Regions from separate parts of the Streptomyces sp. NPDC041970 genome, predicted to be linked through region 3. Evidence: riboswitches for the same ligand, from Rfam matches in the RefSeq annotation. Region 3 holds a riboswitch; each other region holds the start of a gene.
What was found. A riboswitch is a leader RNA that binds a small molecule or an ion and turns the genes downstream of it on or off. The one in region 3 is predicted to bind cyclic di-AMP.

Region 1 (5,506 bases), on a different contig from region 3:
GGGCGGCTGCCGCGGCCGCGCTCGCCCTGTGCGCGGTGCTCTCGCTGGCCTGCGGCGTCCTCGCCGGTACGGTGCACCTGACCGCGGTCGCGGCCGCCTGGCTCTACAACCTGCGGCTCAAGGCGACCGCCTGGTCCTGGCTGCCGTACGCGGTCGCGTTCGGGGCGCTGCCCGCGGCCGTCGCGCTCGCGCTGCCCGGCGGTCCCGCGCCCCGGTGGTGGGTGGTGGCGGCCGGGGCGCTGCTGGGCTTCGCGGCCCATCTGGCCGACACGCTCCCGGACATCGCCTCGGACCGGGCGGCCGGTGTCCGAGGGCTGCCGCACCGGCTGGGCGCCGCGGGGACCCGGCTGCTGCTGCCCGCGCCGCTCCTGGCGGCCGCGGGCGTGCTGGCCCTGGGGCCGCCCGGTCCGCCGGACGTGTGGGGGGCGGCGGCGCTGGGGATGGCGGGCGCGGCGGCGGTGGCGGGCCCGGCGCTCGGCCGGCGGTGGCGCAAGGCGGCGCTGGGCGGTGCGGTGGCCGCGGCGGCGGTGGACCTGGCGCTGCTGCTGGTCCGGGGGGCGGGCGCGGCGTGACCGGGGTCCGGCGCGGGCGGGTTCCGGCCAGGATCGTACGGCGCCCAGGGGGGTGACCGGCCCGGCGCGTGCGACGGCGAAGGGGCCCGGACCGCGCGGTCCGGGCCCCTTCGTCATGCGCGGGCGGCGGGGGTCAGTACGCGCCGAAGACGTTGTCGATGGAGCCGTACCGGTCCGCGGCGTAGTTGCACGCGGCGGTGATGTTGGCGACCGGGTCGTAGCTGTCGGTCGAGGTGCCCGGCACGTGGTAGGCCTGGAACGTGGGGTCGATGACCTGGAGCAGGCCCTTGGACGGGGTGCCCTTGACCGCGTTGGAGTCCCAGTTGTTGACGGCGGCCGGGTTGCCGGAGGACTCGCGCATGATGTTGCGGTGGATGCCCTCGTAGCTGCCGGGGATGCCGTGTTCGGCCATGATCGCCAGCGACTCCCTGATCCAGCCGTCGAGGTCGTTCGTGTACGCGACCGGTGCGAGGGCGGTCCGCTCCGAGCGGTCGGCCCGGTCCGCGCTCGCGGTGCGGGCGGCGGTGGGGGCGGCCTCGGCTCCGATGGTCAGCACGGTGCCCGGCCGAAGAAGATCGGGATTGTCGCCGACGGCCTTCCGATTTCCTTCGTACAGCTCTTTCCAACCGCCGCTGACGGAATACTCGCGGGCGATCTTGGAAAGGGTTTCGCCGAGCACCACGGAATGTTTGGCGGGGGCGGCCTGCACCGCGGAATCCACCGGGGCGGCGGGCGCCGCGACGGCGGTGGCGGCGCCGATCACCGGAAGGGCGAGAACGGCTCCGCCGGCGGTCGCGGCGAGGAGGCCGCGGCTCAGTGACGCGGACAGGGAACGGCGGTGCTTACCCAGTGCGGGCATGGGGTTTTTCCTCTCCGGCGCCTACGGGGTGAGCTGTCGGGTTCAGACGGGAGATGTCTGGCCGCACGGTGTGCGACTTCACCCCTAGCCGTTCCGGCGACCGGATCGGCGACTTACCTGGGTCCCCCGCTCCTGCCGTGCGGTGAGTGAGTTCGGATTCCCGGACGGCGGCAGGATTAGGCGTTCCGTCCGGATTGACGGTGACCGTAGGCGAGAAACGCCGGACGAAACAAGCTCCGCATTCCGTCCGGCCGTGCGCCGACAAGATCGAATGACGGAATTCCCGATCGATTCCGTGCCGTCGCCGCGTCAACTTTCCCCGTGCGTACGGAAACCGTTCCTTCCGCTTTCCCGTCCGGACCCTGCGGGGTGATGCTCGCCACTCGCTCCGGCTCCGCCCGAAATGGGAGCAGACATAAGGTCTAAGTGCCCCAATACCTCTGTTACGGATAAACAGTACAAAAAAGGCAGATCAGCCATATCTACACCACAAAGCGGACCTATCGGGCATCTGCGGGAGGGCCGGTCGAGGGGCCCGCCGGGCGATCGCTTACGGTGTGCGGAGGAGCTGGTAAGCCCACCCTTACCTCGACGTACGCTCTACCTGCCCGCGTTCGCCCGCCCCGAAGGAACCCCACGCCATGACACGCCCCGTCCGCGTCGCCATCGTCGGAGCCGGCCCCGCCGGCATCTACGCTGCGGACGCGCTGCTCAAATCCGAGGTCTGCCAGGAGCCGGGGGTGTCGATCGACCTGTTCGAGCGGATGCCCGCGCCCTTCGGCCTGATCCGGTACGGGGTGGCCCCCGACCACCCGCGGATCAAGGGCATCGTCAAGGCGCTGCACCAGGTGCTGGACAAGCCGCAGATCCGGCTCTTCGGCAACGTCGACTACCCCCACGACATCGGCCTGGACGACCTGCGGTCGTTCTACGACGCGGTGATCTTCTCCACCGGCGCCGAGGCCGACCGGGCCCTGGACATCCCCGGCATCGAGCTGGAGGGCTCCTACGGCGCCGCCGAGTTCGTCTCCTGGTACGACGGGCACCCCGAGGTCCCGCGCACCTGGCCGCTCACCGCGGAGAAGGTCGCCGTGCTGGGCGTCGGGAACGTGGCGCTGGACGTGGCCCGCATCCTCGCCAAGACGGCCGACGAGCTGCTGCCCACCGAGATCCCGGACAACGTGTACCAGGGCCTCAAGGCGAACAAGGCGCTGGAGGTGCACGTGTTCGGGCGGCGCGGTCCGGCCCAGGCCAAGTTCAGCCCGATGGAGCTGCGGGAGCTGGACCACTCCCCCAACATCGAGGTCATCGTCAACCCCGAGGACATCGACTACGACCAGGGCTCCATCGACACCCGGCGGGCCAACAAGCAGGCCAACATGGTCGCCTCCACCCTGGAGAACTGGGCGATCCGCGATGTCGGCGACCGCCCGCACAAGCTGTTCCTGCACTTCTTCGAGTCCCCGGTGGAGGTGCTGGGCGAGGACGGCAAGGTCGTCGGGCTGCGGACCGAGCGCACCGAGCTGGACGGCACCGGCAACGTCCGGGGCACCGGCGCGTTCACCGACTGGGACGTGCAGAGCGTCTACCGCGCCGTCGGCTACTACTCCGAGGAGCTGCCCAAGCTGCCCTTCGACGTGGCCTCCGGCACCGTTCCGCACGAGGCGGGCCGGGTCGTCTCCGGCGGGGAGCACATGGCCTCGGTCTACGTGACGGGGTGGATCAAGCGCGGCCCGATCGGCCTGATCGGCCACACCAAGGGCGACGCCAACGAGACGGTGGCCTGCCTGCTGGAGGACCGCGCGGCCGGCCGGCTGCCCGAGCCCGCGCAGCCCGCTCCGGACGCCGTCGAGGCGTTCCTGGCGGACCGTGGCGTCCGCTACACCACCTGGGAGGGCTGGCACCGCCTCGACGCGCACGAGCAGGCGCTCGGCGCGGCCCAGGGCCGCGAGCGGATCAAGGTCGTGGAGCGGGAGGCGATGCTGGAGGCCTCCGGCGCGGTCGCCCCGGCCGCGGGCCCCGAGGCCTGATCGGCCGTACGGCCCCCGCCCGGCGACCCGGCGGGGGCCGGCGGGGAATGCATCCGCCACCAGGGCCGCAGCAGCCCGGTCGGCAGTCCGGCGAGCGCGCGAGGCGCGACTGCCCGGGCGCACCGGTGCGCAGGAACACCCCTCCCGCGTGGCCCCCGCCCGCCTCGACCGCGCCGACCACGGCCTGCGCCAGGACGAGGGCCAGCTCGTCCTGCGAGCGGCCGGTCTCCTCCTCTCCTCCGCCCCGGTCCCGGCGCCGCTTCGCGAGGGCGGGGCGAACCGGTCCGCGTCGTGCCGGGTCACACGGCAGGGACGCTCCCTCCCCCGGTGGCGCCGCACATCGGCGGACCGGTGCGACGCCTCGGGGCGGGGTCAGCGCAGCTTGGCGACGGCGGTGCGCGTCGTCTCCCTGAACCCGTCCAGCGGCGCGCCGTCCAGCTCGCCCATCTGCCCCCAGGCGACGACGGTCACCGTCCGGCCGTCGCGGCCCACGGAGTACAGGTCGATGTCGGTGGAGCCGACCTCCGGGTGGGAGGTGTCGATGCTGTGGACGTGCGCGCCCTCCTCCACGTCGATCCGGCCGTGGTAGAAGGCCTCGCCCTCCAGGCCGGGGTCCTGCTCCTTGAGCCGTTCGAGGCAGGTGGACAGGGCGGACCGCAGCTCGGCGGCGAGCGTCCTGGCCTCTCCGGCGGTGGCGGCGACCGTGGTGGTCTGGCGGGCCGTGGTGTCCAGCTCCGTGCGGAAGTCCCGGTGCCGGGTGCCGGCCGCCGGGGTGGCCCCCGCGGTGCACTCGGAGCCGTCCGCCGGAAGGCCCTCGCGCACCGGGCCGGCGGTCCACGGGGTGAGGGAGGGCGGCAACTGCGCGGCGCTGAGGAACCTCGGCGGAGCGGGGGCCGCGGCGGCGGGCGTCGGCACGAGGGCGGTGGCGGCCAGGCCGGCGGCCGCGGCGGTCAGGAGGGCGGTACGGATCAGGCGCATGGCAGGTCTCCCCGTTCGGGCGGTGGGTGGCATGGCGGCTCGCGTACGGCTGCCGCGGTCGGCGGAGTCGTACGGGAACGCCACCAGCCTGGGCGGCCGCCCGGGGCCGGGACAAGCGCGAACCGGCCTCCCGGCGCGCTGGAACCGTCCCACCCCCGGCGACGTGGGTGTTCCCGAGGGGGTGGAACGCCCCGGCACGGCGGTGGGGGAGGTCGGGCGGGTGGGTGACGACGCGGAGGGGTGCGCGCGGGACGCGCTGGCGGGGCGGCTGAGCGCGCTGCGGGAGGGCTCGGGCCGGACGTACGCCTCGCTGGCCCGCCGTATCGGGATCAGCGGGTCGACCCTGCACCGGTACTGCGCCGGGCGCACGGTCCCGGCCGACTTCGCCCCCGTGGAGCGGCTGGCCCGGTTGTGCGGTGCGCCGGTCGAGGAGCGCGAGGCGCTGCACCGCCTGTGGCTCCGGGCCGACGCGGAGCGCCTGGACCGGGCGGGGGCGGCGGCCTCCGAGCCCCAGACAGCGGGGCCCGGTGGCGGTGCGGCGGCGGCCGAGGAGACGGCGGAGCCGCCCGCGCCGCCCCCGTCCCCCGGCGCGGGCGGGGGTGCGCCGACCCCGTACGCCGGCGGGGGCGCGGGCGGGGCCCGTCCACGGCGGCCGCGCCGGTCCGGGCGGGCGCTCGCCCTCTGCGCCGCGGCCGCCCTGGTCCTCACCCTGGCCGCGGCCTTCGCGGAGGCGCGGCTGCCGGGCCCGGACCGGCGGCCGTCGGCGGCGGCCGGCCGACCGGGCGCACCCCCGGCGGAGGCCCCCGCGCCCACCGCCTCCGCCCCCGGCGCGCCCGGCGGCCCCTCGCCGCGCGGGCCGGTGGAGGCAGCGCCGCGCGCCGGGCGGCAGCCGCGTACGCCGGAGGCGGTCGGCGCCGCGCCGCGCCCGCGGGCGGCGCCCCTCCCCTCCGCGTCCCCGACCCGGCCGGCCCCCGCGGGCGCGCCCTTCACCTGGACCGGCGACGACCAGGTCTGGACGTACGGCTGCGGCCACTCCTACCTCGTCGACCGCGCGCCCTCCGCCGTGC
Region 2 (5,506 bases), on a different contig from region 3:
CGGACGATCGTCATCCGCCGGTCCAGCTCGGTGAAGGCGCCGGTGGCCGGGTCCGCGTCGGCGACGAGCAGCCGGATGGAGTTCGTACCGCAGTCGACGGCGGCCACCCGCGTCACGCCTGCTCCCCCTCGGCGGACCCGTCGAGGGGGCGGGCGGCGAAGCGGCCCTCCCCGTCCTCGCCCGTCGGTACGCACGGGGTGACGCACGGGCCCTTGGCCCACCACTCGGGCAGCAGCGCGATGGCCTCGTCGCCCAGCGGGTTCACGCCGGGCCCGGCGGCCAGCGAGTGGCCGACCAGGACGTGCAGGCACTTCACCCGGTCCGGCATCCCGCCCGCGCTCGGGAACCCCTCCAGGACCTCGATGGCGTCGCGGCGGGCGATGTAGTCCTCGTGCGCGGCGCGGTAGGCGGCGGCCAGCTCCGGGTCGGACTCCAGCCGGGCCGTCATCTCCTTCATGACCCCGTTGGCCTCCAGCGTGCCGATCGCCGAGGCCGCGCGGGGGCAGGTCAGGTAGTACGTCGTCGGGAACGGCGTGCCGTCCTCCAGACGGGGCTGGGTCTCCACCACGTCCGGGTTGCCGCAGGGGCAGCGGTGCGCGATGGCGCGCAGTCCGCGCGGCGGCCGGCCGAGCTGCTGCTCGAACGCGGCGATGTCCGCGTCGGTGGGCGGGGTGGACTCGGTCTGCGGAGGGGGCGTTTCCATGCCTGCCTTGGTTCTGCTCGAAAGCTCGTGAGAGATGCGTGCGGGTGGGTGCGGGTGGACGTGCGGTCGGGTCAGTCGCGGTCGGCGCCGTCGACGCCGTCCCAGAGGTTCGAGTGCCAGGGGCGGTCGTTCTCCCCCGGCTCTCCGCGGCGGTCCTCGGCCGCGTCGGGGTCGGCCACGGTGTAGCCGATCTCGCCGGGCCGCACGTAATGGAGGTGGCGGCGGGCCAGGCGCATGATGTAGGCGTCGTCCTGGAGGCGGGCCTTCTCGTCCCGCAGCTCCTCGGTGCGCCGCTCGGCCTGCTCCGCGAGCCGCTCCTGCTCCGCGATGTCGTCGCGCTGGGAGACGTACTGCCGCATCGGGTAGGCGAGCGCCACCACCAGGGAGCAGACGACCAGCGCCAGGAACGCGGCCCGGCCGGTCAGCCGGGAGCGGCGGTCCTGGCGGCGGCTCTGGGAGCGGTACACCCGTGCCGCGGTCTGCTCCCCGAGCAGCCGCAGCCTGGTCGAGGTGGAGAACCGGTCGCGGTCCTTCCCGGCCATGTCTCCCGCCTCCCCGTTACGCACGTCCGTCCCCGCACACGGTACGGGACCGAGTGCGGGGACGGACGGAGGCTATGCCCTCGGCCCGGAACGGGCCGCCCGGATCAGCCCTTGAAGCGCGGGAACGCGGAGCGTCCCGCGTACACCGCGGCGTCGTCGAGGATCTCCTCGATGCGCAGGAGCTGGTTGTACTTGGCGACGCGGTCCGAGCGGGCCGGGGCGCCGGTCTTGATCTGGCCGCAGTTCACGGCGACGGCGAGGTCGGCGATGGTGACGTCCTCGGTCTCGCCGGAGCGGTGCGACATCATGCACTTGAAGCCGTTGCGCTGGGCCAGCTCGACGGCGTCCAGGGTCTCGGTCAGCGAACCGATCTGGTTGACCTTGACGAGCAGGGCGTTGGCGGAGCCCTCCTCGATGCCGCGGGCCAGGCGCTCCGGGTTGGTGACGAAGAGGTCGTCGCCGACGATCTGGACCTTGGCGCCCAGGCGGTCGGTGATGACCTTCCAGCCGGCCCAGTCGTCCTCGTACAGCGGGTCCTCGATGGAGACCAGCGGGTAGGCGGAGACGAGCTCCTCGTAGTACTCGGTCATCTCGGCGGCCGAGCGGGACTTGCCCTCGAACTCGTAGACGCCGTCCTTGTAGAACTCGGACGCGGCCACGTCGAGCGCGAGCGCGACATCGCGGCCGGGGACGTAGCCGGCTTCCTTGATGGCCTCGACGATGAGGTCCAGGGCGGCGCGGTTGGACTCCAGGTTCGGGGCGAAGCCGCCCTCGTCGCCGAGTCCGGTGGACAGGCCCTTGGTCTTGAGGACCTTCTTCAGGGTGTGGTAGATCTCCGCGCCCCAGCGCAGGGCCTCGGAGAAGGACTCCGCGCCGATCGGCGCGATCATGAACTCCTGGATATCCACGTTGGAGTCGGCGTGCGACCCGCCGTTGAGGATGTTCATCATCGGAACGGGCAGCAGGTGCGCGTTCGGGCCGCCGAGGTAGCGGAAGAGCGGCAGGTCGGACGCCTCGGAGGCGGCGTGCGCGACGGCGAGCGAGACGCCGAGGATGGCGTTGGCGCCGAGCGAGGCCTTGTTCTCGGTGGCGTCCAGGTCGAACATCGCCTGGTCGATCAGGCGCTGCTCGGTGGCGTCGTACCCGACCAGCTCCGGGCCGATCTGCTCGATGACGGCGAGGACGGCCTTCTCCACGCCCTTGCCCTGGTAGCGGTTGGGGTCGCCGTCACGAAGCTCGATGGCCTCGAACGCACCGGTGGAGGCGCCGGACGGAACAGCAGCACGACCGGTGCTGCCGTCGTCGAGGCCGACCTCGACCTCGACCGTGGGGTTCCCCCGTGAGTCGAGGATTTCCCTGGCTACGACGACGTCGATGGACGGCACGAGGCATCTCCTTCTGGGAATGACACTGGTTGTGCAGGGTCACGGTGGCCTTGCGACACGAGCCTAACCGGCGCGGCCCTCTCCGTCGGCCGACCGCCCGACTCCTGGGACGAAAAAGCACCCAAGGACCCTCATGACGGGACGAATCCCTGGAACCTACCGGGCGGTAACGACAAGAGGTGAACGGACCGCCCGCCCCCTCACCACGACCCCGGCCCGGCGCGCACGGGGGAGAGCGCGCCGGGCCGGGGGGCCGTGCGAGGGAGGGACCGCCGGACCCCTCCCTCCGGGGAGGAGAGACTCCGGTTACTTCAGGTGGAGCTGCTGACCGGGGAAGATCAGGTCGGCTTCCTCGACGATGTCGTCGTTGAGCTGGAAGAGCTTGCTCCAGCCGCCCTTGACGCCTTCCTTCTGAGCGATGGTGCTCAGGGTGTCGCCGGCCTTGACCTCGTACTCGCCGTCGCCCTTCTTGACCTTCTCGCCGGTCGGGGTGGTGACGGTCTTCTTGCTCTCGGCCCGCGGAGCGGTGCGCTGCTCGCTGCGCGTGGTGGGCTGCTCGGCCCGGCGCTCGGGCTGCGCCTGCCGCGGCTGCGCCTGCTCGGTCGACTTCTCGGACTGGCCGGAGCCGGCGTTCACACCGGGGTCCACACCGTCGTTGGTGAGGCCGCCCGCTCCGGCGCAGGCCCAGGCGCCCGGACCCTGCATGTCGAGCAGCTTCTCGGCGGTGGCGATCTGCTGGTCCTTGGAGGCCAGGTCGGCGCGCGAGGCGTACTGCGTACCGCCGGCGGCGGCCCAGCTCGACTGCGAGAACTGCAGCCCGCCGTAGTAGCCGTTGCCGGTGTTGATGGACCAGTTGCCGCCGGACTCGCACTGGGCGACGGCGTCCCAGGTCTCGACGGAGGCGGCGGAGGCGCCGGTCGCGCCCATCAGCGGCATGGCGACGGCGGCGCCGGCGACACCCGCCAGAGTGGCGACGCGGACGGCCTTGGACGGGCGGCGGTGCTTGCCCTTGCTGTTCAGCAGCATGGAACGTATCTCCTCACCGACGCCTACGAGGTGAGCTGTCGGGTTCGGGCTGATGAGTTGCCCGGACGCGCGACCTTGCGCACGTCTTCACCCCTAGCCGGTCCCGTCCGTCCCCGTCCTTCGACGAGGCGTCCGGACCCGGCGGCCTACCTGGGTCCCCCGCTCCTGCCTACGGCGCTTTACGCGTCTGTTCCCTTCGACCGACGGCAGGATTCGGCGTGACGGTCGACGGGGCCCGCGGTGCGAGCGGTTCCGACCGTAAACACAGGCAACCCCGACATTCAAAGATGGACATACACGGCAATCGCCACTTAGCTCCCCGCACTGACGGGTCGTTTCCGCAGGTCGGAGGCGATCTGGGCGGACCCGCCGGACGGAATCGGCCAGTTGAGGCAAAGAGATCCATGTCTCACTTACGCAAAAGCGGACATAGGCTGGTGAACTGCCGGGGATTTTCCCGGCTTTTCGCCCTGGGGAACCCGCGCGGGGAGCTGGGCGGGGGCGGTTGCGCGCTCCCGCACGAGAGGCTCTCGGGCTTCCGCGCGCGGGCTCACGCGTGAGGGCGCGTGCACGCGCCCGTAGGGGGCTCTTGCAGCGTGCGCGGGCGCGCGGGTTTCCCGTACGAGGGGCCCTCGGGCTTCCGTACGGGAGCGTGCGCGGGCTCACGCGCGCGGAGGTGCGCCGATACGCGGACGGGGCCCGCGCGGAAACCGCGTCGGGCCCCGCACAGGGCGCGCACAGGGGTCGCACAGGCCCCTCGGTACGTCAGTCGGCGGCGGGCGCTCCGGCGCTCTCCCGCTCGTCCCGCTCCGCCTGCTGACCCAGGCCCAGGTCCAGGCTCTGGCCGGGCAGGATCAGGTCCGGGTCGGAGCCGATGACGTCCTTGTTGGTCGCGTACAGGCCGCTCCAGCCGCCGGGCAGCTCGCGCGCGTCGGCGATCGCCCAGAGGCTGTCACCGGCCCGCACCGTGTACGCCCCGTCCGGGGTCGCGCCGTCCCGCGCGCCGTCCTCGCCCCGCGAGGCGTGCCGGCCGGACTCCCGTACGCCGTCGGGCCCGGCCGCCGGGCCGGTCTCCTCCGGGTCCGGGGCGCCCCGGTGCTTTCCGCCGGTGCGCTCGTCACCCGTCGAGGCGTCAGGCGCGGTGGAGGGCTCCACGGCGTCGGGGGCTCCCGTCGGCGCGGGCGGGGAGGTGGGGGTCGTGGCGGGGGCGGGCGTGCCGCTCCGCCGCTCCGTACGTCTCTCGTCCTTCGTACCGCCCTCGTCGGGCTCGACGGTTCCACTCTTCTCGCCGGACTCGCCGGACTCGCCGGACCCGCCGGACCCGCCGGACTCACCGGACCCGCCGGACCCGCCGGTTGCGCCCTTCTCGCCCGAACCGCCCGAAGTACCCGCTGTGTCCGTCCCGTCCGCGGGGTCGGCGGACGGCGTCGCGCCCGGATCGACGCCGGGCAGGGAGCCGTCCGCCACGAGGCCGGAGATGACCGCGCAACTGGGCCACGCCTTGGGCCCCCGGTCGGCCAGGACCTTCTCGGCTATGGCGATCTGCTGCGAGCGGCTGGCCAGGTCGGCGCGGGGCGCGTAGGACGTGCCGCCGTACGCCTCCCAGGTCTCCTGCGAGAACTGGAGGCCGCCGTAGTGGCCGTTGCCGAGGTCGGCGCTCCACATGCCGCCGCTCTCGCACTCCGCGACCCGGTCCCAGGTGGCGGCCTCCGCCGCGTGCGCGCCGCTCGCGCCGAGCAGCGGGATGGCGATGGCCGATCCGGCCACGCCTGCGGCGACGACGAGGGCGGGTGCCTGGCGAGGGCGGCGGTGTCGGCCGTTCGCGGAGCCCATGGGTATGCCTTCCGTGC
Region 3 (5,506 bases):
CGGCTCCGGTGGTCGGGGAGGGGCGCTCGGTGGCGTAGAGTGGGGTTCACCGACGCGGGGTGGAGCAGCTCGGTAGCTCGCTGGGCTCATAACCCAGAGGTCGCAGGTTCAAATCCTGTCCCCGCTACTGAAGGACCAGGCCCGGCACGCAGGCAGCGTGCCGGGCCTGAGTCGTATCCGGGCCGGAGGGCGGCCGGGGCGTTCGGCTTGACCTTGACGCAGCGTGAAGTTCTAGCGTTTCCGGCATGGAGTGGTCCATCCAGGAAGTCGCCAGGAAGGCCGGCACCACGAGCCGTGCGCTCCGGCACTACGGAGACCTCGGTCTCCTCGTGCCGAGCCGGGTCGGGAGCAACGGCTACCGCTACTACGACCAGGACGCCCTCGTCCGGTTGCAGCGCATCCTGCTGCTGCGGGAGCTGGGGCTGTCGCTGCCGGCGATCAAGGACGTGCTGGAGGGGCAGCGGGACACGGCGGTGGCGTTGCGGGCGCATCTACGGCTGCTCGAACAGGAGCAGGCGCGCATCGGGCGGCAGATCGCCTCGGTGCGGACCACTCTCCACAGGACGCTGGAGGGGACGGAACTCATGGCCGATGAAGTGTTCGACGGCTTCGACCACACGGTGTACGAGCAGGAGGTGGGCGAGCGCTGGGGTCGGGAGGCGTACGAGGAGGGCGACCGGTGGTGGCGTTCGCTCGGGCCGGAGCGCAGGAAGGCGTTCCTGGCGGAGCACGAGGCCATCGCCCGCGACTACGGGCGGGCGCGGGAGGCCGGTCTCGCGGCGGACGGCGCCGAGGCGCAGGACATCGCGCGGCGCCACTGCGCGTGGCTGTCGGCGACGAAGGAGCCGAGCCGTGCGTACGTGATCGGGCTCGGCGGGATGTATGTCGCCGATCCGCGGTTCGGAAAGAACTACGATCGCTACGGAGACGGCACCGCCGCCTTCGTGAGGGACGCACTGACGGTCTACGCGGAACGCCGGCTCTCCGACTGACCACGGAGGTCGGGGGGCTTCCGCCTTCCGCTCCCCCTATTCGGCCGATGAGGAGTCGCCGCTCGGCGCGGCTCCGGGAAGCCTGGACGGGGAGCGGTACCGTCCGCAGCCGTGGGTGGACCGGGCAGGAGTGGACAGGTGGGGTTGGCCAAGGAGCGGGGCGGGGGCATGACCGGGAACACCGGGGCACTCGGGCGGGCTCTGTTCGGAGCCCCCGAGGCCGCAGGGACGTCCGGCTCCCAGGTCACCCGGCGGTTCGTCCGGATGCTGCCGGCCCTGCTCATCGTGGGCGGGCTGGTCTTCGACGAGCTGACCCCGCCCAACTTCACGGCCGTCCCCCTGTTCGTCGCGGCCCCGCTGATCGCCGCGCCGTTCTTCTCCCGGCCCAGGACCGTCCGCACGGGGGTGGCCGCGCTCCTCGCGGTCACCGTGATGCGGTTCCTCGACGGGGTCTCCACGCAGGTGGTCCCGGTCATCGAGATGGTCACGGTGCTCACCGCGGCGGTGCTGGCCCTCGTCATCAACGGGGTCGTGCGGCGCGGCAACGAGCAGTTGGCCTCGGCGCGGGTCATCGCGGAGACCGCCATGCGGGCGGTGCTGCCGACGCCGGCCGAGCGGATCGGCGGGCTCCAGGTGGCCGCGCGGTACGAGGCGGCGCAGGCGGACGAGTTCGTGGGCGGCGACCTGTTCGCGGTCGCGGACACCCCGTACGGCGTACGCCTGGTGGTCGGGGACGTACGCGGCAAGGGGCTGGACGCCGTCGAGGCGGTGGCGGTGATCATCGGGGCGTTCCGGGAGGCCGCCGAGCAGGAGCAGGCGTTGGAGGGCGTCGCGCAGCGGTTGGAGCGTGCGCTGGCCCGTGAGGGGACGCGGCGGTACGGCCTGGACGTGATGGAGGGGTTCATCACCGCGGTGCTGGCCGAGATCCCGCCCGGATCGGCCGCTCTGCGCCTGGTCAACCGCGGGCACCCCGAGCCGATCCTGCTGCACGCGGACGGCGCGGTGGAGGTGCTCGCGCCCTCCGCGCCGGCGCTGCCGCTGGGGATGGACCTGGGGGTGTGGCCGGACCGGTCCGACGAGTGGGCGATGCCCGCGGGGTCGACCCTGCTGGCCTTCACGGACGGGCTGTCGGAGGCCCGTGACGCGTACGGGAACTTCTACGATCCGGCGGCCCGGCTGCGCGGCCGGATCTTTCCGGGGCCGGAGGAGCTGTTGTCGGCGCTGACCGACGACGTGCGGCTGCACACCGGGGGGCGGGCCACGGACGACCTGGCGCTGCTCGCGGTCGCCCGGCCGGCGGAGGGGCAGCCGGTGCCGCGGACCACGGTGAAGATCGTGGGGCGGGGAAAGGGCGCGAAGGGTTGACACGGTGCGTAGTCGGAGCGCGCCGCTACGCATAACATTTGACATACCGTCAGAAAAAGTGGTGTGGCTGAGCCCTGGTCAAGTCGCCCGATTCCACCCGCTTGTGACCCGTACATCCCCGCCGAGTCCGTTAATGATCAACAGGGACGGCTTGGAATCGGGGCCCGGTGTCTATTAACGTTCGATAACGCAGCGCGGTCGTCCCAGCCGTCGACAGAGGCGGCACCGTGCGCGAGCGCCGAATTCCGCAAGGGAACCGGGGAACCACCTTCATGGGGTGAATCGGACACCTGCGTCTCGTGAGAGGCGGAGGGGCCCGTAGGAGACCTTCCTGCTCCGAACCCGTCAGCTAACCCGGTAGGCGAGAAGGAAGGAAAGGAGTGCGCCCACGTGGCGTCCAACCAGCCTGCCCCTGAGGCGCTGTCACCCTTCGCCCCCGACGACTTCGGAGGCGCGGAGCGGTCTCGGGAGGAGTGGAACCCCACCGCGGAGTCCATCCGTCCGGTGCGCGGCAAGCACCGCGTGGCCAAGCAGCGCGGTCTGGCCCGCAGCTCCACCGTCCTCGGGGTCGGCGTCATCGCGGCCGTCGGCGCGGGAGGCATGGCCACCGCCCAGAGCAAGCCGCCGGTCTCCATCACCCTTCCCGATTCGATCGCGGACAATCTCCCCGACGCCAAGTCCCTTCCCGGTGTCGGCGCCCTCATGTCCACGGAGACGGGCAGCGCCCCGGTCGTCGCGACCGCACCGCTCACCACCGCCGGCATCACCACCGCGGAGGCCGAGGGGGGCGCCACCGACGCGGGCGAGGCGCTGCGCGCCCGCATCCTCCAGCAGGCCGAGCAGCAGCAGGCCAGCGCCGACGCCGAGGCGAAGGCCGCCGCCGAGGCCGCCGCGGCCGAGAAGGCCGCCGCCGAGGCGAAGAAGCAGCAGGACGAGGCCGAGGCCAAGGCCGCCGCGGAGAAGAAGGCGGCGAGGGAAGCGGCGGAGCGGAAGGCGGAGGCCGAGCGCCTCACCAGGCTCGCCGCCAGCTACTCCCTGCCCACCGCCTCCTACACGATCACCTCGACCTACGGGCAGTCCGGTGCGCTGTGGTCCTCCGGCCGGCACACCGGCCTCGACTTCGCCGGGTCGGCCGGTGCTCCGCTCAAGGCCGTGCACAGCGGCACGATCACGTCGGCCGGCTACTCCGGCGCGTACGGCTACCGCACGGTCCTCCGGCTCGATGACGGCACGGAGATCTGGTACGCCCACCAGGCCTCGATCGAGGTGTCGGTCGGGCAGCGGGTCACCACCGGCCAGACGATCGGCCGCATGGGCGACAGCGGCAACGTGACCGGCGTCCACCTCCACCTGGAGGTCCGCACCGCGGGCGGCTCCGCGATGGACCCGAGGGCCTGGCTGAACAGCAAGGGCCTGCCGGTCTGACCCGTCGAGAACCGGGCCTCCCGGTCCGGGCGCTCCCGCCGAGCGCCCCGGACCGGGAGGCCTCGCGCGTTCCCCGGACCCTGTGCGGGGCGCCGCCCGCTACCGCGGTGTGCGGCGGTGGGTGTGCGGCGCGTCGCCGTACGGGGGGTGCGGGCCCCGGCCGGGGGGTCCGGCGTACGGGGGCTGGTGCGGGAGCGGGGCCGCGTGGGCGGGACCGGGCGGTCGGGCGTGGGCGCCGTGGCCGTACCCGTGACCGGGCCCGCTTCCGTAGCCGGACCCGATTCCTCCGGGCCCGTGTCCGCTTCCGTATCCGCTCGCGTACGGGAACGGGGCTCGGCGGTGGGAGCGCGGGCGGGCCGTGAGGCGGGCGGCGTGGGTGAGGGCCGGGGCGGCGACGGCGCGGCGCTGCCAGAGGTGGTGCAGCAGCTCGCGCTCCCGCGCGGCGAAGTCCGCGCCCACCGCGCCGTGGCGGGCCCGGCGGCGCAGCCCGGCCAGGGACGTCGCGAACGACTCGTACTCCGCGACCGCGCGCGCCGCGGACCGGCCCCGGCTCCGGTCCCGCTGCCAGTGGCGGGCCAGGTCGCGGGCGAGGCCGCGGGCCCGCATGGAGGAGAGCGCCGTCGGTTCGTCGGGGGCGAGCCAGCCGGCGGCGGCGTACGCGGGCAGCTCGGCGGCGAGGGTGCGCAACTCGCGTTGGCGCGACCAGACCGCCAACCAGGTCACCAGCCCGAACGCCGGGACCATCACGGTGCCGTACACCGCGTAGAAGGCGTACGGGCCGAAGACCGACGAACCGTTCCACAGGGCGTGCAGGCCCATCGCCAGCAGCAGGCCGAGCAGCGGCAGGGCGATCCGGCGGACCCGGTGGCGGCGGTCGCTGACGGCCGCGAAGCCGAAACCGAGGCCGGTGAGGACCGTGAACAGGGGGTGCGCGAAAGGCGACATGACGATGCGCACGAAGAACGTCCCCGCCGTCACCGACGCGAGCCCGGAGCTGCCCACCTGCTGGTCCTCGCCGAACGCGTTGCCCAGATAGAGGATGTTCTCGGTGAACGCGAAGCCCGTCGCGGTGAACCCGGCGACGACGATCCCGTCCACCACCCCGCTGAACTCCCTTCTGCGGAACAGGAAGATCAGCAGCACGGCGGCGGCCTTCGCGCTCTCCTCCACGACCGGGGCGATGACGGTCGCCCCCAGGGTGCCGGCGCTCGCCGGGTCGGCGGTCGCGGTGGCTATCCAGCGCGTCGCGAAGGAGTTGGCGATGATCGCGACGAGCGCGGCCGCACACGCGCCCCAGGCGAAGGAGAACAGCAGATTCCGCCAGGGCCCCGGCTCGACCCGGTCCAGCCAGCGGAAGGCGGCCATCAGCAGCGGCACCGGCAGCAGGGCGAGCCCGAGACCGACCAGGAACCCCTCGGGGCCGGTCTGCTCCCGCACGAGGGCCAGGATCACCAGCCCGCACAGCACGAGCGCGACGACCACCGCCCCGGCGCGGAACGCCTTGCTGCGCCACACCATGCCGACGCGGCGCGGCCGGTAGCGCCACTGGCCGCGCTCCGGCGCGGGGCCCAGGACCTCGTCGAGCCGCTGCTCGTGGAGGACCGGGACAGCCGGCCGCACCTGTCGATGCTGTACAGAACCGTCGGACACCACTCGACCTTAGCGAGAAGGACTGACATCCGAGCCCGCCGTCGGCTCGGACGCCTTCCGTGAGGGCGCGTTGG
Region 4 (5,506 bases), on a different contig from region 3:
TCTTCCTCTGCACCAACGCGATGCTGATGCGGAAGAAGCTCGACAGATTCACCCCCTCCCCGTATTTCGCCTTCGCCGTGCACATCGACGGACTGCGCGAGCGGCACGACGAATCGGTCGCCAAGGAAGGCGTCTTCGACGAGGCCGTCGCCGCGATGAAGGAGGCCAAGCGGCGCGGATTCCGCGTCACCACCAATTCCACCTTCTTCAACACCGACACCCCGCAGACCGTCATCGAGGTGCTCGACTACCTCAACGACGACCTCCAGGTCGACGAGATGATGATCTCGCCCGCGTACGCGTACGAGAAAGCGCCCGACCAGGAGCACTTCCTGGGCGTCGAGCAGACCCGCGCACTGTTCAAGAAGGCGTTCGCGGGCGGCAACCGGGCCCGCTGGCGGCTCAACCACTCGCCCCTCTTCCTGGACTTCCTGGAGGGCGAGGCGGACTTCCCGTGCACCGCGTGGGCGATCCCGAACTACTCGCTCTTCGGCTGGCAGCGCCCCTGCTACCTGATGAGCGACGGCTACGTGCCGACGTACCGGCAGCTCGTCGAGGAGACCGACTGGAACGCCTACGGCCGGGGCAAGGACCCGCGCTGCGCGAACTGCATGGCGCACTGCGGCTACGAGCCCACGGCGGTGCTCGCCACCATGGGGTCGCTGAAGGAGTCCCTGCGCGCGGTGCGGGAGACCGTCGGCGGCGGCCGGTGACGGGCTGAACCGAGCCGGACGGGCGGTCCGGGGCCCGCTCCGGGCCGCCGCCCGCTCCGCGAGCCGGGGCGCCGACCCGGCCGCACGGCGCACCGCGGCGCCGGACCACCACGAAGGGGAAGGGCGCGCGATGACGGACGACGGATCAAAGGGGTTCGACCTGGCACGACTCCTCGCCGAGCGCGGGGGGGAACGGTACGACCTGCACACACGCCACCTCAACCACCAACTGCCGCGCATGTTGCGGACCATCGGCTTCGACAAGGTCTACGAGCGGGCCGAGGGCGCGTACTTCTGGGACGCGGAGGGCAACGACTACCTCGACATGCTCGCCGGGTTCGGCGTCATGGGCCTGGGCCGCCACCACCCGGTGGTGCGCCGGGCGCTGCACGACGTGCTGGACGCCCAGCTCGCCGACCTCACCCGGTTCGACTGCCAGCCGCTGCCCGGCCTGCTGGCCGAGAGGCTCCTCGCCCACAGCCCCCACCTGGACCGCGTCTTCTTCGGCAACAGCGGCACGGAAGCGGTCGAGACGGCGCTGAAGTTCGCCCGCCGCGCCACCGGGAAACCGCGGGTCCTCTACTGCGAGCACGCCTTCCACGGACTGACCACCGGCTCGCTCTCGGTCAACGGGGAGGCCGGCTTCCGCGACGGCTTCGCCCCGCTGCTGCCCGACACGGCGATCCCGCTCGGCGACCTGGACGCGCTCCGCCGCGAACTGGGGCGCGGCGACGTCGCGGCCCTCATCGTCGAGCCCGTCCAGGGCAAGGGCGTGAACGCCGCGCCGCCCGGCTTCCTGCGGCAGGCGCAGGAGGAGCTGCACCGCCACAAGGCCCTGCTGATCGCGGACGAGGTGCAGACCGGCCTCGGGCGGACCGGCGACTTCTACGCGTACCAGCACGAGGAAGGCGTGGAACCCGACCTCGTGTGCGTCGCCAAGGCCCTGTCCGGCGGCTATGTGCCCGTCGGGGCGACGCTCGGCAAGGACTGGATCTTCCGGCGGGTGTACTCCTCGATGGACCGGGTCCTCGTCCACTCCGCCAGCTTCGGCTCCAACGCCCAGGCGATGGCGGCGGGGCTGGCCGTCCTCGCGGTGATGGAGGAGGAGGAGACCGTCGCCAACGCCCGCCGCACCGGCGACCTGCTGCGCGAGCGGCTGGCGGCGCTGGTGGACCGCTACGAGCTGCTGCACGAGGTGCGCGGGCGCGGACTCATGATCGGCATCGAGTTCGGCCGGCCGTCCACGTTGCGGCTCCGCGGCCGCTGGACCATGCTCCAGGCGGCCCGCAAGGGGCTCTTCGCCCAGATGGTCGTGGTCCCGCTGCTGCGCCGGCACCGCATCCTCACCCAGGTCTCCGGCGACCACCTGGAAGTGATCAAGCTGATCCCCCCGCTGATCATCAAGGAGGCCGAGGTCGACCGGTTCGTGACGGCGTTCACCGCCGTCATGGACGACGCGCACGACGGCGGCGGGCTGATGTGGGACTTCGGCCGGACGCTCGTGCGGCAGGCCGTCGCCAACCGCTGAGACCTTGCCTGAGAGGCAAGGAATTTGCCCAAGGGGAAAGTTCCTGGCCCAATGGAGCCATGAACCCTCCGGACGGCGGGGCGCCGGACGAGCTGCCCGGCGTCGCACCCCGCCTGCGCGACCTGCGCCGCGGCCGCGGCCTCACCCTGGAGGCCGCCGCGCGGCGGGCCGGCCTCTCCCCGGCCCACCTCTCCCGGCTGGAGACGGGGCGCAGGCAGCCCTCGCTGCCGATGCTGCTGGGACTGGCCCGCGTCTACGGTACGACGGTCTCGGAACTGCTCGGCGAGCAGCCGCCCGGACGCGAGGCGATCATCCGGGGCGGCGGCTTCGAGGGTGCGGAGGCCGACGGCTGGATGTACCGGCGGGCCGGCGGGTCCGGTCGGGCGATGCAGGCGCTGCGCGTCCGGGTGCCGTACGGCGCCCAGGGCGACCTGGTCCGGGTCCACCCCGGCGAGGAATGGCTGCACGTCCTGGAGGGGCGGCTGCGGGTCGGGCTCGGCGACACCGTGCACGACCTCGGCCCCGGTGACAGCGCCCACTTCGACTCGCTCACACCGCACCGGATCGCGGCGACCGACCGCTGCGGCGCGGAGCTGCTGTTCGTCCACACCCTGCTGCAGGCCCCCGTCGGCGACCTCTGCGCGGGCAGCGGCCTCCCCGCGCGCTGACGGGCCGTCCCGTCCGCCGCCCCCTTCGTCCGTCCCGGCCGTGCGGCCGGCAGAGAGGACCCCCATGTCCGATTCCGAGCACTACGACCCACTCGGCCCCGGCCGCCGTCCGAACGAGGACCCGCAGGAGCGCCGTATGCCGCGCGGCGTCGTGATCCGCCTCTTCGCCTACCTGGTGGCCGGCCACGTCATCGCCGCCTTCCTCTACCTGCTCTTCGTGGTGGCCGGCGGCGAGTGACCTCGCGCCGCGCCCCGGCTCACTCCTGGTCGAGCAGCCGTTCGCGGAGCCGCTCGCGGGTGCGGGGGGAGAGCTCCAGCCCCTCGGAGAGGTAGCGGTCCGTCGTGCCCCACAGCTCCTCGATCCTCGCGAAGGCCGCCGCGAGGTAGGCGGGCCGCGCCCCGAAGAGCGGGTTCAGCAGCTCCATCACCTCCGGGGACAGTCCGGCCCCGGAGGTGTCGGCGCGCCGCACCCGGTACCGGCGGTGCGCCTCGTTGGACTTGAGGTAGTCCTCCTCGATCGCCTCCCGTTCGACGCCGACCGCCAGCAGCGCGACCGCTATCGCGAGGCCGGCCCGGTCCTTGCCCGCCGCGCAGTGCATCAGCGCGGGCACGCTGTCCTCGGCCAGCGCGTGCAGGACCCGGCTGTGCTCGGCGGTGCGCTCCTCGATCATCGCGCGGTACATCCGGACCATGCGCTCGGCGCCCCGCCCGCCCGCGAGGACGGATCGGAGCTGCTCGATGTTCCCGTCGCGCACCAGCCGCCAGAACTCGGCGCCGTCGGCCGGGTCCGAGAGCGGAATGCTGACATTGCGGACACCGGGCAGCTCGACGTCGTACCCGTCGAGCCGGTGGTCGGCGGCATTGCGGAAGTCGAACACCGTGTGCAGGCCGAGCCCGGCGAGAAAGGCCGTGTCCTCGGCGGTGGCGTGCGCCAGGTGGCCGCTGCGGTAGAGCCTGCCGAACGCGGTGCGCCGCCCGTCCGCGGTGGGCAGCCCGCCCACGTCGCGGAAGTTCCGGACTCCGGTCAGAGCGGTCTCGGTCGGCGGGACCTGCGGCACCTGCTGCGTCACGGGGGCTCCTGGCGTCTCTGGCGGCGGCGCGGCTCGTCGGCGCTCGCGCTCCCGTGACGATACGACATCGCTTCCGGGGAGGCGGGGCGGGCGAACGCGCCGGAACGGAAGCGGTGCGCCGCGCGCCGCGCCGGCACATCTGACGCCCCGTCGACAGGGGCGGCCGAGCTATGTCCGTATTGCTGCATTTCGTAGAACATGCCCCGCTAATGGGGGAGATGGAATCAGGTGGGTGAGCGGGATCATATCCGTGACGGTCTGTGGCGATCATGCCTCGTCCTTTTCCCGTTTCCCGCGCGGAAAGTCAAGATCCTTAATCCACGGAGTGTGACGGGAATTCCGGAGCGCGCTCGCACCGGTGAATGTCCGGTGCAACCGGCGGCTTGTTCCGTGCGTCCTGACTCGTTTACGGTCACCGTCGATCCGGGCGGACCGCCTAATCCTGCCGCCGCCCGGAATTCCACCCACCCACTCACGCGTGGCAGGAGCGGGGGACCCAGGTAAGCCGCCGACCCCGGAGAGATCCGGACCGGCTCGGGGTGAAGTCGCCGACGGCGACCGGGCATCTCCAGCCCGAACCCGACAGCTCACCTCGTAGGCGCCGGAGAGGAAAAGCCCCATGCCCGCACAGGGTAAGCACCGTCGACCGAAGTCCGGCCCGATCTCCCGCGGCGTCCTCGCCGCCGGGACCGGCGGGGCCGCGATCGCCCTCCCGTTCGTCGCCGCCACCGGAGCGCAGGCCGCCCCGGCCGCGCAGCCCGCCGCCGCGGTGGCCGTGGCGCACACCGCTCCGCAGGCCGCTCCCGCCGCCTCGCGGGACGTTCCCCGGACGTACTCCGTCGTCCGGGGCGACTACCTGTCCAAGATCGCGGCCGAGCACCGGATCAAGGGCGGCTGGCAGAAGCTGTACCAGGACAACCGCTCCACCGTCGGCGAGAACCCCGGTCTGATCTTCCCCGGCATGAAGCTGACGCTGGGCGCCAAGAAGGCCGCCCCGGCCCCCGAGGCCGCTCCGAAGAAGGCCGCCCCGGCGCCCGAGGCCGCTCCGAAGAAGGCCCCGAAGGCCGCCGCCCCGCAGGCGGAGACCGCCTCGGCCGACGACTCGGCGCCCACCGGCTCCTCGGAGGCGACCGGCTCCGGCTGGACCACCCCGCTGGCCTCCGCCAACGTCACCACCCAGTACCGCGCCTCCGGCTCCAGCTGGTCCAGCGGCTACCACACCGGCGCGGACTTCCAGGCCGCCTCCGGCACCCCGATCCGCGCCATCGGCCCCGGCACCGTGGTCTCGGCCGGCTGGAGCGGTTCGTACGGCAACGAGGTCGTCATCCAGCACGAGGACGGCATGTACTCCCAGTACGCCCACCAGTCCTCGCTGAACGTCTCCGTCGGCCAGACCGTCTCGGGCGGCCAGCAGATCGGGCTCTCCGGCTCCACCGGCAACTCGACCGGCCCGCACCTGCACTTCGAGGTCCGCACCGGCCCGAGCTACGGCTCGGACGTCGACCCGATCGCGTACCTGCGCCAGCA

Region 1: another riboswitch for cyclic di-AMP. It lies ahead of ACZ6EJ_RS12710 (transglycosylase SLT domain-containing protein); the one in region 3 lies ahead of ACZ6EJ_RS26075 (M23 family metallopeptidase).
Region 2: another riboswitch for cyclic di-AMP. It lies ahead of ACZ6EJ_RS21615 (transglycosylase family protein); the one in region 3 lies ahead of ACZ6EJ_RS26075 (M23 family metallopeptidase).
Region 4: another riboswitch for cyclic di-AMP. It lies ahead of ACZ6EJ_RS00425 (M23 family metallopeptidase); the one in region 3 lies ahead of ACZ6EJ_RS26075 (M23 family metallopeptidase).

Annotation. Positions count from the first base shown of each region.
Region 1 is NZ_JBVJCD010000019.1:64,627-70,132, reverse strand. It holds gene ACZ6EJ_RS12715 (UbiA family prenyltransferase) at 1-572, shown strand, start outside; gene ACZ6EJ_RS12710 (transglycosylase SLT domain-containing protein) at 706-1,431, opposite strand; cyclic di-AMP (ydaO/yuaA leader) riboswitch at 1,435-1,590, opposite strand; gene ACZ6EJ_RS12705 (FAD-dependent oxidoreductase) at 2,073-3,461, shown strand; gene ACZ6EJ_RS12700 (hypothetical protein) at 3,834-4,439, opposite strand; gene ACZ6EJ_RS12695 (helix-turn-helix domain-containing protein) at 4,660-5,506, shown strand, end outside.
Region 2 is NZ_JBVJCD010000049.1:21,015-26,520, forward strand. It holds gene ACZ6EJ_RS21595 (Ppx/GppA phosphatase family protein) at 1-116, opposite strand, end outside; gene ACZ6EJ_RS21600 (DUF501 domain-containing protein) at 113-703, opposite strand; gene ACZ6EJ_RS21605 (FtsB family cell division protein) at 775-1,245, opposite strand; gene eno (phosphopyruvate hydratase) at 1,350-2,630, opposite strand; gene ACZ6EJ_RS21615 (transglycosylase family protein) at 2,937-3,656, opposite strand; cyclic di-AMP (ydaO/yuaA leader) riboswitch at 3,662-3,843, opposite strand; gene ACZ6EJ_RS21620 (transglycosylase family protein) at 4,422-5,489, opposite strand.
Region 3 is NZ_JBVJCD010000081.1:17,420-22,925, reverse strand. It holds tRNA gene ACZ6EJ_RS26090 (tRNA-Met) at 54-127, shown strand; gene ACZ6EJ_RS26085 (MerR family transcriptional regulator) at 246-992, shown strand; gene ACZ6EJ_RS26080 (PP2C family protein-serine/threonine phosphatase) at 1,161-2,357, shown strand; cyclic di-AMP (ydaO/yuaA leader) riboswitch at 2,584-2,736, shown strand; gene ACZ6EJ_RS26075 (M23 family metallopeptidase) at 2,748-3,782, shown strand; gene ACZ6EJ_RS26070 (PrsW family intramembrane metalloprotease) at 3,882-5,432, opposite strand.
Region 4 is NZ_JBVJCD010000001.1:88,906-94,411, forward strand. It holds gene hpnH (adenosyl-hopene transferase HpnH) at 1-713, shown strand, start outside; gene ACZ6EJ_RS00405 (aspartate aminotransferase family protein) at 844-2,241, shown strand; gene ACZ6EJ_RS00410 (helix-turn-helix domain-containing protein) at 2,301-2,909, shown strand; gene ACZ6EJ_RS00415 (DUF6126 family protein) at 2,974-3,147, shown strand; gene ACZ6EJ_RS00420 (tyrosine-protein phosphatase) at 3,167-3,979, opposite strand; cyclic di-AMP (ydaO/yuaA leader) riboswitch at 4,435-4,595, shown strand; gene ACZ6EJ_RS00425 (M23 family metallopeptidase) at 4,599-5,506, shown strand, end outside.